One region of the Erwinia sp. HDF1-3R genome, then DNA from elsewhere that is predicted to be linked to it. Evidence: predicted binding sites of a transcription regulator. Region 1 holds the regulator's gene; each other region holds the start of a gene.
What was found. The regulator PurR, encoded in region 1, represses purine synthesis genes. The targets are predictions, from matches to a motif close to CANGCAAACGTTTGCNTG.
Positions count from the first base shown of each region.

Region 2: gcvT (glycine cleavage system aminomethyltransferase GcvT) is a predicted target of PurR. The motif match lies at 1,604-1,621, and genes of this name have one in related genera.
Region 3: purT (formate-dependent phosphoribosylglycinamide formyltransferase) is a predicted target of PurR. The motif match lies at 2,486-2,503, and genes of this name have one in related genera.

Region 1 covers NZ_CP155071.1:2,176,034-2,179,631, reverse strand. Annotated here, with positions in the region: gene AAGR22_RS10045 (hypothetical protein) at 1-606, shown strand, start outside; gene AAGR22_RS10040 (YnhF family membrane protein) at 800-889, opposite strand; gene purR (HTH-type transcriptional repressor PurR) at 1,174-2,199, shown strand; gene punR (DNA-binding transcriptional activator PunR) at 2,217-3,134, opposite strand; gene punC (purine nucleoside transporter PunC) at 3,248-3,598, shown strand, end outside.
Region 2 covers NZ_CP155071.1:4,019,838-4,023,435, forward strand. Annotated here, with positions in the region: gene gcvH (glycine cleavage system protein GcvH) at 30-416, opposite strand; gene gcvT (glycine cleavage system aminomethyltransferase GcvT) at 453-1,547, opposite strand; gene AAGR22_RS18195 (hypothetical protein) at 1,961-3,253, shown strand; gene ubiI (FAD-dependent 2-octaprenylphenol hydroxylase) at 3,250-3,598, opposite strand, start outside.
Region 3 covers NZ_CP155071.1:2,733,253-2,736,850, reverse strand. Annotated here, with positions in the region: gene zwf (glucose-6-phosphate dehydrogenase) at 1-1,137, shown strand, start outside; gene purT (formate-dependent phosphoribosylglycinamide formyltransferase) at 1,267-2,445, opposite strand; gene AAGR22_RS12530 (YebG family protein) at 2,584-3,009, shown strand; gene AAGR22_RS12525 (sugar phosphate isomerase/epimerase family protein) at 3,144-3,598, opposite strand, start outside.

The sequences.
Region 1 (3,598 bases):
GAATACTTTGAAGTCTACTATACGCCTGAAAAATTTGACTTACAAAAAGGCAAAACAACATTTGTTTCTATGGTGTATAAACCAAAGAAGGTTTCTATGCCGGGCTGGGTAATTACTGGTGTGACGTGGGAATGCCAGGTTACTATTGTAGATAAAAATGGGAATAAAAGCCGAAAGTATTATCCTCATGTTGTATTTGTTATGCCTCAGGAGGACATCAATATTACCCAAAAGTTTTTGAGCAAGTGGAAGCCTGACCATACCAAAAATGAATATATCTATAGCTATCGATTGAACCTAACCAGTGATTATGAAACTGTTACTGACTGGTATGTTTTCCTGGATATACCTGGAAACGGTGTTGTATATCCGGCATGGCTTGATACTGTGAGTAGCTGGGTTAAACTCAGCGACTACCAGACCCCGGTCAACAACACCACATTTGTAAGCATTGGCGATGCCAGCCACGCTATTCTGCCAGACACAAGCGTTACTCTTGATATCCAAATATTGTATCCTGATGAATCTGAGAAATACGAAACGCTGGGTAATATCGGGCTTAATGGTAAATTTTTCGGACAAAAATCAGCGCGATTCGAGAAATAAACAATGCCTGACGTAAGCTGGTTTTATTTTAGGTTAGTCAATACTAGAAAGTGGATCAGCACATTCTTTTATCTCTTATCTCGCAGAAATAGCAAAGCGCCTGTCGGTTTCTGAGGAGTGTCCCATCGACGCGGTAGCGGCACGATATCGCTAAAGTAAAAAACAGGCCGATCTGACGATCGGCCTGTTTTTTTTAGTGCATGACGGCGGTAAAGCTGAAAATAATAATCATTAACAGCGCACTACCGGTGGTCAGCAGAGACAATTTCAGATCGGTGTCCACAGAAACTCCTTTATACCCTTACAGTTTGTGTCGCCATCAATTTTCCCACACCCGGCGGTAAAAATCTCGTTTTCTCTGCTCAGCCTTGTTAGAATTCCATTTCGTTGCGCAACGGGTTGCGTTCGCGGTCTGCAACCGACGCAACAGGCCTGGCTGACTGCCCCCTTTTCCTTACTGACGCCACCGAATATTCATAAAAAACGGCGACGGATTTTGCCGTTTCAGGCAATCGTTTAACAATATACTTATCAGCATGTTGCGGTAAGTGCAGGAGTAGTAATTTCATGGCAACAATCAAAGATGTGGCTAAACGCGCCGGGGTGTCGACCACCACGGTGTCCCACGTCATTAATAAAACGCGCTTTGTGGCCGAAGCCACGCGGGAAGCAGTATGGACTGCCATCCGCGAACTGCATTATTCGCCAAGTGCCGTCGCCCGCAGTCTCAAGGTTAATCACACCCGGACCATCGGCCTGCTGGCAACGTCCAGCGAGGCGCCCTACTTTGCCGAGATTATTGAAGCCGTGGAGAACAGCTGCTTTGCCAGCGGTTACACCCTGATTCTGGGCAATGCGCACAACGATCTGGTCAAACAGCAGGCGTATCTGTCAATGATGGCGCAAAAGCGCGTCGATGGCCTGCTGGTGATGTGCTCCGAGTATCCTGATGAACTGATCCAGATGCTTGAAGATAACCGAAATATTCCTATGGTCGTCATGGACTGGAGCGAGTCACGCGGTGATTTTACGGATACGGTGCTGGATAACGCCTTTGAGGGGGGTTATCTGGCAGGCCGCTATCTGATTGAGCGCGGCCATCGCGATATTGGCGTCATTCCCGGTCAGCTGGAACGTAACACCGGCGGTGGCCGTCATGCCGGTTTTCTAAAGGCGCTATCCGAAGCGGGGATCACCCTGCGCGATGAGTGGCGGGTACAGGGTGATTTCGAACCCGAATCTGGCTATCGTGCCATGCAGCAAATTTTATCCCAGAAGCAGCGTCCTACCGCCGTATTCTGCGGCGGCGATATTATGGCGATGGGGGCGATTTGTGCCGCTGATGAGATGGGTCTGCGCGTACCCCAGGATATCTCGGTCATCGGCTATGATAACGTGCGCAACGCGCGCTACTTCACCCCTGCCCTGACCACCGTTCACCAGCCAAAAGAGAGGCTGGGCGAAACGGCCTTTGAAATGCTGCTGGATCGTATTACCAGCAAGCGTGAGGAGCCACAGACGATTGAAGTTCATCCCAGCCTGATCGAGCGTCGTTCAGTGGCGGATGGTCCCTTTGTAGACTATCGCCGCTAACGCCATTAGCCGCCTGCTCACTCCTCTGCCCCCTCGTTCAGCCACTCATTATTGAGCGTCCCGGTGTCGCCAAGATAGTCGAGCAGCCAGCCCAGCGCGGGGCTGGCCTGCTGCTGCGACCAGCTGACGCAGCAGGGGCTGTCGGGAAATGTCGCGGTGAGCACAAGTTCCGTCAGTGCGCCGCTGCTCAGCAGCGGACGGGCAAAATGTCCTGGCACCATTCCGACGCAAAGCCCGGCCAGCAGGCAGTCCGCAGCGCTTTCCCAATCGGGCACCACCAGCCGACGCTGATTATCCAGCGTCCAGGTAGTGCGTTTGGGCAGCGCGCGGGACGTGTCTTCCAGCGTCAGAGAGGGCCATTCGCGGATGGCTTCCTCGCTGACCGGTCCTGAGATTTCTGTCAAAGGATGGCGGGCGCTAACCACACAGCGCCAGTTCAGCGCGCCCATATTGCGAAAGGCAAAGCGCCCGCCAACGGGTATTGCCTGAGTTGCGCCAATCGCCACATCTACCCGGCCATCCGCCAGCGCATCCCACACGCCATTAAACACCTCCGGGGAAAGGTGTAATTCCATATCCGGGAAATGACGGTAGAAATCGACAACCAGCTGCCGGGTGCGCTGGGGTTTCACTATCCTGTCTACGGCGATATTTAGCTGCCCGCGCCAGCCGTTTGCTACCTGCTGGCACTGACGCCGGGTGGCAAGCATTTTTTTGATTACGCTCCGCCCCTCCTGAATGAAGTAGCGTCCCGCCTCGGTCAGTTCGACATCGCGATGACGGCGTGTAAACAGCGGAACGGCCAGCCACTCTTCCAGCTGACGTACGGTATAGCTGATAGCGGAGGGGACCCGGTGCAGCTCAGCAGCAGCGGCGGTAAAGCTGCCATTTCGGGCAACGGCATCAATCACTTCGAGGGAATGTTCTGACCACATTTTCTGCCTGCAAATTTTTTGAACGCAATGGACAAATATTAGCGTTTCACAACGACTCTGACACGCACTTACACTCTGCGCCGTTATATTCTTCTGAAATTAAGAGCAAAAAAATGCCTGCAAAACTTTTTACCCTTTACCTGGCGCTGCTTAGCGTCATCGGCTTTCTGGCCACCGATATGTATCTGCCTGCCTTTACGCTGATGCAGCAGGATCTGCAAACCGACGCGGGAGCTATCGGTGCCAGCCTGAGTCTCTTTCTGGCGGGCTTTGCCTGTGCGCAGCTGATATGGGGCCCTCTCTCCGATCGAATCGGCCGTCGTCCGGTGCTGCTAATGGGTCTGAGCCTGTTTGCCATCAGCTGTGCCGGAATGTGGTGGGTGCACAATGCCACCCTTCTGCTGGTGCTGCGCTTTGTGCAGGCCATTGGCATCTGCGCGGCCGCCGTAACCTGGCAGGCGCTG
Region 2 (3,598 bases), 1.8 Mb from region 1:
AAATAGCCTTCGCCCACGCGGATCGCGATTTATTCGTCGATGCTGGTTTTATAGGCATCGGCGTCAAGCAGTGCATCAAATTGTGATGCATCGCTGGCACGGATTTTAAACAGCCAGCCCCCGTCGTAGGGGTCACTGTTGACCCGCTCCGGTTCGCCGTCGAGGGTGCTGTTAACCTCAATAATCTCGCCATCAATCGGCGCATAAATGTCGGAAGCCGCCTTAACCGACTCCGCCACGGCGCACTCGTCACCCTGGCTGAAGGTGGCACCAGGCTCCGGCAGGTCGACAAAGACCATATCGCCCAGCAGTTCCTGAGCATGTTCGGTAATGCCCACGGTAAAGGTGCCGTCGGCTTCTTTACGCACCCATTCGTGGCTGTCGCGGTATTTCAGTTCATTTGGCACATTGCTCATCGCGCTGCTCTCCTGCAATCTGGAAGTGATCGGATATTATGCAACCGGCTTACCGGCGCGAACAAAAACGGGTTTGGTCACCTTAACCGGCATTTCACGGCTGCGGATCTGAACGATCGCTCGCTCGCCGATCCCGGTCGGAACGCGCGCGAGGGCAATGCTGCACCCCAGCGTTGGCGAGAACGACCCGCTGGTAATGACGCCCTCTTTGAGGTTACCGGCCTCGTCGGTAAAGTGAACCGGCTGGCCATTACGCAGCACGCCTTTCTCTGTCATCACCAGCCCGACAAGCTGTTCTGTGCCTCTTTCACGCTGGGCCTCAAGCGCCTCGCGGCCAATAAAATCCCGTTCGCCTGGCTGCCAAGCCAGGGTCCAGCCCATATTAGCGGCCAGCGGTGAGACGCCTTCATCCATCTCCTGTCCATAGAGGTTCATGCCCGCCTCCAGACGCAGCGTGTCACGCGCGCCCAGCCCGGCGGGCTTCACGCCAGCCTCCAGCAGCCCCTGCCAGAATGCAGCCGCCTGCGCGTCAGGCAGGGCAATTTCGTAGCCCGCCTCACCGGTATAGCCGGTGGTGGCAATAAAGAGATCGTCCGCCTGCACGGCAAAAAAGGGTTTCATCCCCGCCACGGCCTGACGTTGGGCATCAGTGAAAAGCGTCTGCGCTTTGCGCTGTGCTTCCGGTCCCTGTACGGCAATCAGAGAGAGATCGTCACGCACCGTTAGCGCTATGCCGTAAGGCTTCGCGTGTTCGGTTATCCAGGCGAGATCTTTTTCACGCGTGGCAGAGTTCACCACCAGCCGGAAGGCATCCTCCGTTATAAAGTAAACAATCAGATCGTCTATCACGCCACCGGAGGCGTTCAGCATGGCGCTGTAGAGTGCCTTGCCCGGCTGAGTCAGCTTAGCGACATCATTGGCCAGCAGATAGCGGAGGAATTCCCGACAGCGCGCCCCGCACAGATCGACGATGGTCATGTGCGAGACATCAAACATCCCCGCATCGGTTCGCACCGCGTGGTGCTCTTCAAGTTGAGAGCCGTAATGCAGCGGCATCATCCAGCCGTGAAAGTCGACCATTCGCGCACCACAGGCCTGATGCTGTTCAAACAAGGGAGTGTGCTGGGTCATAGTTTTCCTGTGCAGATGCAAGTTTTCAGGCGTCTGATCCGGGCGGATTAAGGCCGGACGCAAACGATAACCTGGCTTTGACGTTACCACCGAACCGCGCCATTAACCATAAGTAAAATGAGGTCGAATGGGTTTAACGTTCTCTCAGAGCCGGAAGGATTTTCCAGAACTTCTGACCAGAAAACTGCGCGAATGCGCACATAAACCGCAATTCATCGGTTTACAGGCAGGTTGAAAACAGGTTTTTTGCCCGATTGGGATGAATTCATGCTCCTTCTTAAACCCCATAACATTAAAAAAAGTAATGCGAACAGAGCGGTAAAATTAGTTTATTTCAAATGAAGCGGCGGCACGGGAACATTCGACCCCGATGTGACACTTAATCGGATGCATACTTCTCAGGGCCGCCAGACATGGGCATTAAATCACTCCCTTCTACGGTTAATACGCTCGCGCTCCATCAGGCCGTTGAACAACAGGATGTCGCTCAGATTGAGCGACTCAGGCAGGAGGGCCACCGGCCAAACCAGCTGGATAACGCGCGGCAGTCTCCTGTCGATCTGCTGGCAAGAAGACGATCCATCGATCAGCAACTGCGCGAACATCTGCACGGCGCGCTGCTGTTGTCAATGAATCCTGGGGCACCGCAAGGGTATACCAAACCCGAAGCGCTGCACGGGTCTCCGTGGGGTTTTGAGATCCTCGCCTCCGGCGAGCTGAAGGCTGGCATCAATGATGCCAAAGGCGGGACGCAATCACTCGAAGGCCGCATCTTCTTCTCAGATCGTACGCCTGAGCAGCCTTCAGACAGCGTGACCCGGAAAGACTTCCGCAGTAAAGCCCGTGTCTATGCCCGGGGCGAGGGAATGCAGAGCAGTAATGCTGCTTCTCGTGCCTTTCAGCATCGAATGACGCAGGCCATCGATCGGCATCTGACCAGTGGGCTACCGCTCACCAGCAGCGGTAATTCCCTCAGGCTACCGGTAAATGACGGAGAAACGGTGGACGAGGCGGTTGCCCGGTGGTTGCAAAGTCTTCTGAACGTCTCGCGTAACAGTAAGCTGGCCGCCTTCCGCACTACGCCATTTGAAAACAGCGCCAGCCTGCTGAAATTTCCTGAATCCATTACGCTTCATTCACCGAACAGCAGCCCACAGTCATATAGCGGCGAAGCACTGAGGTCCCTGCTGATGGAGGCAGGCAACAGGCTGAGGAGCCAGCTGGAGCAGGGTAAAACGCCGCTATTAGCGCTGATCAATAAGGGGAACGTTGTGCCGATGGTGTTCGGCTTCGGCAAAATTGAGGGGCTTGAGACGCACGCCATCAGCGGCACGCTGAGTAAAAACATCAAAAACTACAGCTACCAGAATGAAAATCATCCGCTCAGCGGATCCGCTAAAGGGGGGAAATTAAAAGAGATCGAGCTGCGCAGTCTGGAAGACTTGGCAACGCTGAGTCTGGCTTCTCTGGCAAAAGGTGTCCCTCTACCCGGCCAGACGTTGATCAGGATTAATCCCGCCGCCCGGGATAAAGCTGCACAAAACACCCGGGCGCGCTATCTCGATGCACAACAGCTGAGCAGATTTCAGCACAGGCTTACGGCGCTGCTTAAGGATGAGGGTATCAGGATAGAAAACGCAACGCTGCCCGAGCTACAGCAGATCAATGAAGCAGTACGCGGCAACGATCTTGCCGCGTGGATTTAGCGCAGCCACTCCGGCAGATCGTTAAGCCCCATTGCCTGCTTCAGCAAACGGGGTTTTACGCCGGGCAGGTTATCCGCCAGGCTTAACCCGATATCACGCAGCAGCTTCTTCGCCGGATTATTGCCGTCAAAAAGTTCGCGAAACCCCTGCATGCCGGCAAGCATCATCGCCGCGCTGTGTTTGCGACTGCGCTCGTAGCGGCGCAAATAGAGGTGCTGTCCGATATCTTTCCCCTGCTGATGCAGACGCTTAATTTCCCCGATAAGCTCCGCCGCATCCATAAAGCCGAGATTGACGCCCTGCCCGGCCAGCGGATGAATGGTATGGGCCGCATCGCCGACCAGC
Region 3 (3,598 bases), 560 kb from region 1:
ATCAACTACTTCGCCATGCCGCCAAGTACCTTTGGGGCGATTTGTAAAGGCCTGGGCACCGCGAAGCTCAACGCCCAGCCCGCTCGCGTAGTAATGGAAAAACCGCTGGGGACGTCGCTGGATACCTCACGCGAAATTAACGACCAGGTTGGCGAATATTTCGAGGAAAACCAGGTGTTCCGTATTGACCACTACCTGGGCAAAGAGACGGTTTTAAACCTGCTGGCGCTGCGCTTTGCCAACTCGCTGTTCGCGTCTAACTGGGACAACCGCACCATCGATCACGTGCAGATCACCGTGGCGGAGGAAGTGGGAATAGAAGGGCGCTGGGGCTATTTCGACAAAGCTGGCCAGATGCGGGATATGATCCAGAACCACCTGCTACAGGTTCTGACGATGATTGCCATGTCGCCGCCGGCCGATCTCTCGGCTGACCGCATTCGTGACGAGAAAGTGAAAGTTCTGCGCTCGCTGCGCCGCATCGATCATACTAACGTGCGTGAGAAAACCGTGCGGGGCCAGTATACCTCCGGCTTTGTGCAGGGCAAAAAAGTGCCTGGCTACCTGGAAGAAGAGGATGCTAACAAATCCAGCAGCACCGAAACCTTCGTTTCTATCCGCGTGGATATCGACGACTGGCGCTGGGCAGGCGTGCCTTTCTACCTGCGTACCGGTAAGCGTCTGCCGACCAAGTGCTCTGAAGTGGTGGTCTATTTTAAAAACCCCGCGCTGAACCTGTTCAAAGAGTCCTGGCAGGAGCTGCCGCAGAACAAGCTGACCATCCGTTTGCAGCCCGATGAGGGCGTGGATATTCAGATCCTCAACAAGGTGCCAGGGCTTGATCATAAGCATAACCTGCAAACCACCAAGCTGGACCTGAGCTTCTCGGAAACCTTTAACCAGTCGCACCTGGCAGATGCCTATGAGCGGCTGTTACTGGAAACCATGCGGGGTATTCAGGCGCTGTTCGTGCGCCGTGATGAGGTGGAAGAGGCCTGGAAATGGGTTGACTCCATCATGGACGCATGGGCAGCCGATAAAGAAGCACCTAAGCCGTATCAGGCAGGAACCTGGGGGCCCGTTGCTTCTGTCGCGATGATCACCCGCGACGGACGCTCCTGGAACGAGTTCGAGTAGCGCCTCTTCGCGCAGCGTCATGGCACGCTGCGCGAGTTTTACGGGGCAGGCCCTTTATGGGGGCTATCCGACTGGCTCCACCAACGGCTATCAGGGACTGCCCTGCGCCGCCGGAATCTGTTCGATGTATCAGCCGCTAACCTTAATGCCTGCCGCACAGGCGACAGCGCGCTGAACGGCATCGTCGCAATCCTGACCCGTCGCCAGCGCGACGCCCAGCCTGCGCTTACCCTGAATCTCAGGCTTACCGAACAGGCGGATCTGCAAACCGGCCCCCAGTACCGCGCCGAGATTTGCAAACCGCACATTATCGCTCTCCAGCTCGGGAAGGATCACCGCAGAGGCCGCGCAGCCATACTGGCGGATCCCGCCAATCGGCAGGCCGAGGAAGGCGCGAACGTGCAGGGCAAATTCGGAGAGATCCTGAGAAATCAACGTCACCATGCCGGTATCGTGTGGCCGCGGTGACACTTCGCTGAATACCACCTCATCGCCGCACACAAACAGCTCCACGCCAAACAGGCCGTGGCCGCCAAGGGCGCTAACCACTTTTTCGGCTATCTGCTGCGCGCGCTGCAAGGCCAGATCGCTCATCTGCTGCGGCTGCCAGGACTCACGGTAGTCGCCGTCTTCCTGACGGTGGCCAATGGGGGCGCAAAAATGGATGCCGTCAACCGCGCTCACGGTCAAAAGGGTGATTTCAAAATCGAACTTAACCACGCCCTCCACGATGACGCGTCCGGCACCCGCCCGTCCACCCTGTTGAGCATACTGCCAGGCAGCGCTCAATTGTGAGGCATCGCGGATAAAACTCTGACCTTTACCCGATGAGCTCATTACCGGCTTAATGATGCACGGGAAGCCAATTTCATCGGCGGCCTGCAAAAAAGCGGCTTCACTGTCGGCAAAACGATAGGAAGAGGTGGGTAAGCTGAGCTCTTCCGCAGCCAGGCGACGAATACCTTCACGATTCATCGTCAGACGCGCCGCGCGGGCGGTTGGCACCACATGCTGACCCTGTTTCTCCAGCTCAACCAGCATATCCGTGGCGATGGCTTCAATTTCCGGCACGATATAGTCAGGGCGCTCCAGCGCAACGAGTGATTTTAGCGCCTCGCCGTCCAGCATATTGATCACATGGCTACGATGGGCCACGTGCATTGCGGGCGCATCGGCATAGCGATCGACGGCAATCACCTCGACGCCAAGACGCTGGCATTCCAGCGCGACTTCCTTACCCAGTTCACCTGATCCTAACAGCATTACGCGGGTTGCGGCAGGGCGCAGCGCGGTTCCGAGAGTGGTCATAGTTGCTACCTGATTGGAGGAAAAAAACGCGCGCAGTATAAACGAAAACGTTTGCGTATTCATCTGCTTTTCCGGGCTTGAGCTAAAAAAAGCCTGCTGCTATACTGTATAAAAATACAGTTAAATGAGGTGAGCGGAATGGCTGTTGAGATAAAATACGTTGTCGTTAGAAAAGGTGAGGAAAAGATGACATTCGCCAGTAAAAAAGACGCGGACGCCTACGATAAAATGCTTGATATGGCTGAAGTCTTCAGCGACTGGCTGAGTGAAGGGCCGGTGGCGCTTGATGAGCAGCAGCGTGAAGCCTTTGGCCTGTTCCTGGCAGAGAACAAGGATGCCGTACAGCATATTGTGAAGACCAGCAAAATGCCGGAAGGGGCAAAAGCAGAGGCGAATCACGCTTCTGCCCGCGCAGAGGCTGATAGCGCTGACCCTGTTGAAGTGAGTGAGCAGCAGCCTACAGACGTGCAGGCATCCGCGGATGAATTGGATGAAGAAACCGCTGAGGGTGCATCCGCTAACGCGAGCAAACGTAAGTCTGCCCGTACGCCAAAAGCGGCATAACGGTCAGTCGCCCCAGCGGCAGGCCGGGGCGAATAATCATACGAGGTCGTGCGGCGAACCAACCGGCATAGGAAGGGGTTTGCAGCCGTTATGCTACCCTAAGCGGTTACGCGACCCGCCGGGCTGAGCGGGTTTTACTGGCCCCGCTGGGCAATACAGCGTTTCAGGGCGTGCATCGCCTCTTTCGCAACTTCATCAGGAGCCTGCTGGTGGTAGCTGTCGTTAAAGACCTCCAGTCCAAGCGGGCCTGCATAACCCTGAGTTTCCAGGTAGTCCAGCAGCGTGTAGAGCGGGAAATTTCCCTGGCCAGGCAGCAGTCGGCTGTGGCGGGCGGTATCTATCAGCTGGTCCTGCCCGGGTAGGGTGCTAAGATCTGAAAGCTGGACGAGGAAAATCTTTTCCATCGGGATCCCCGCAAGATCGGCAATGGTACGGTTGCGGGCAAAGATATGAAACGCATCGACGACCAGCCCGAGGTTGGGCGCATTGATTCGCTGCACCATCTGCCATGCCTGAACGGTGGTATTGATATGCGTGCTCCACGCCATCGCTTCAAACGCCACGCGCAGCCCACGTTTATCTGCCTCCT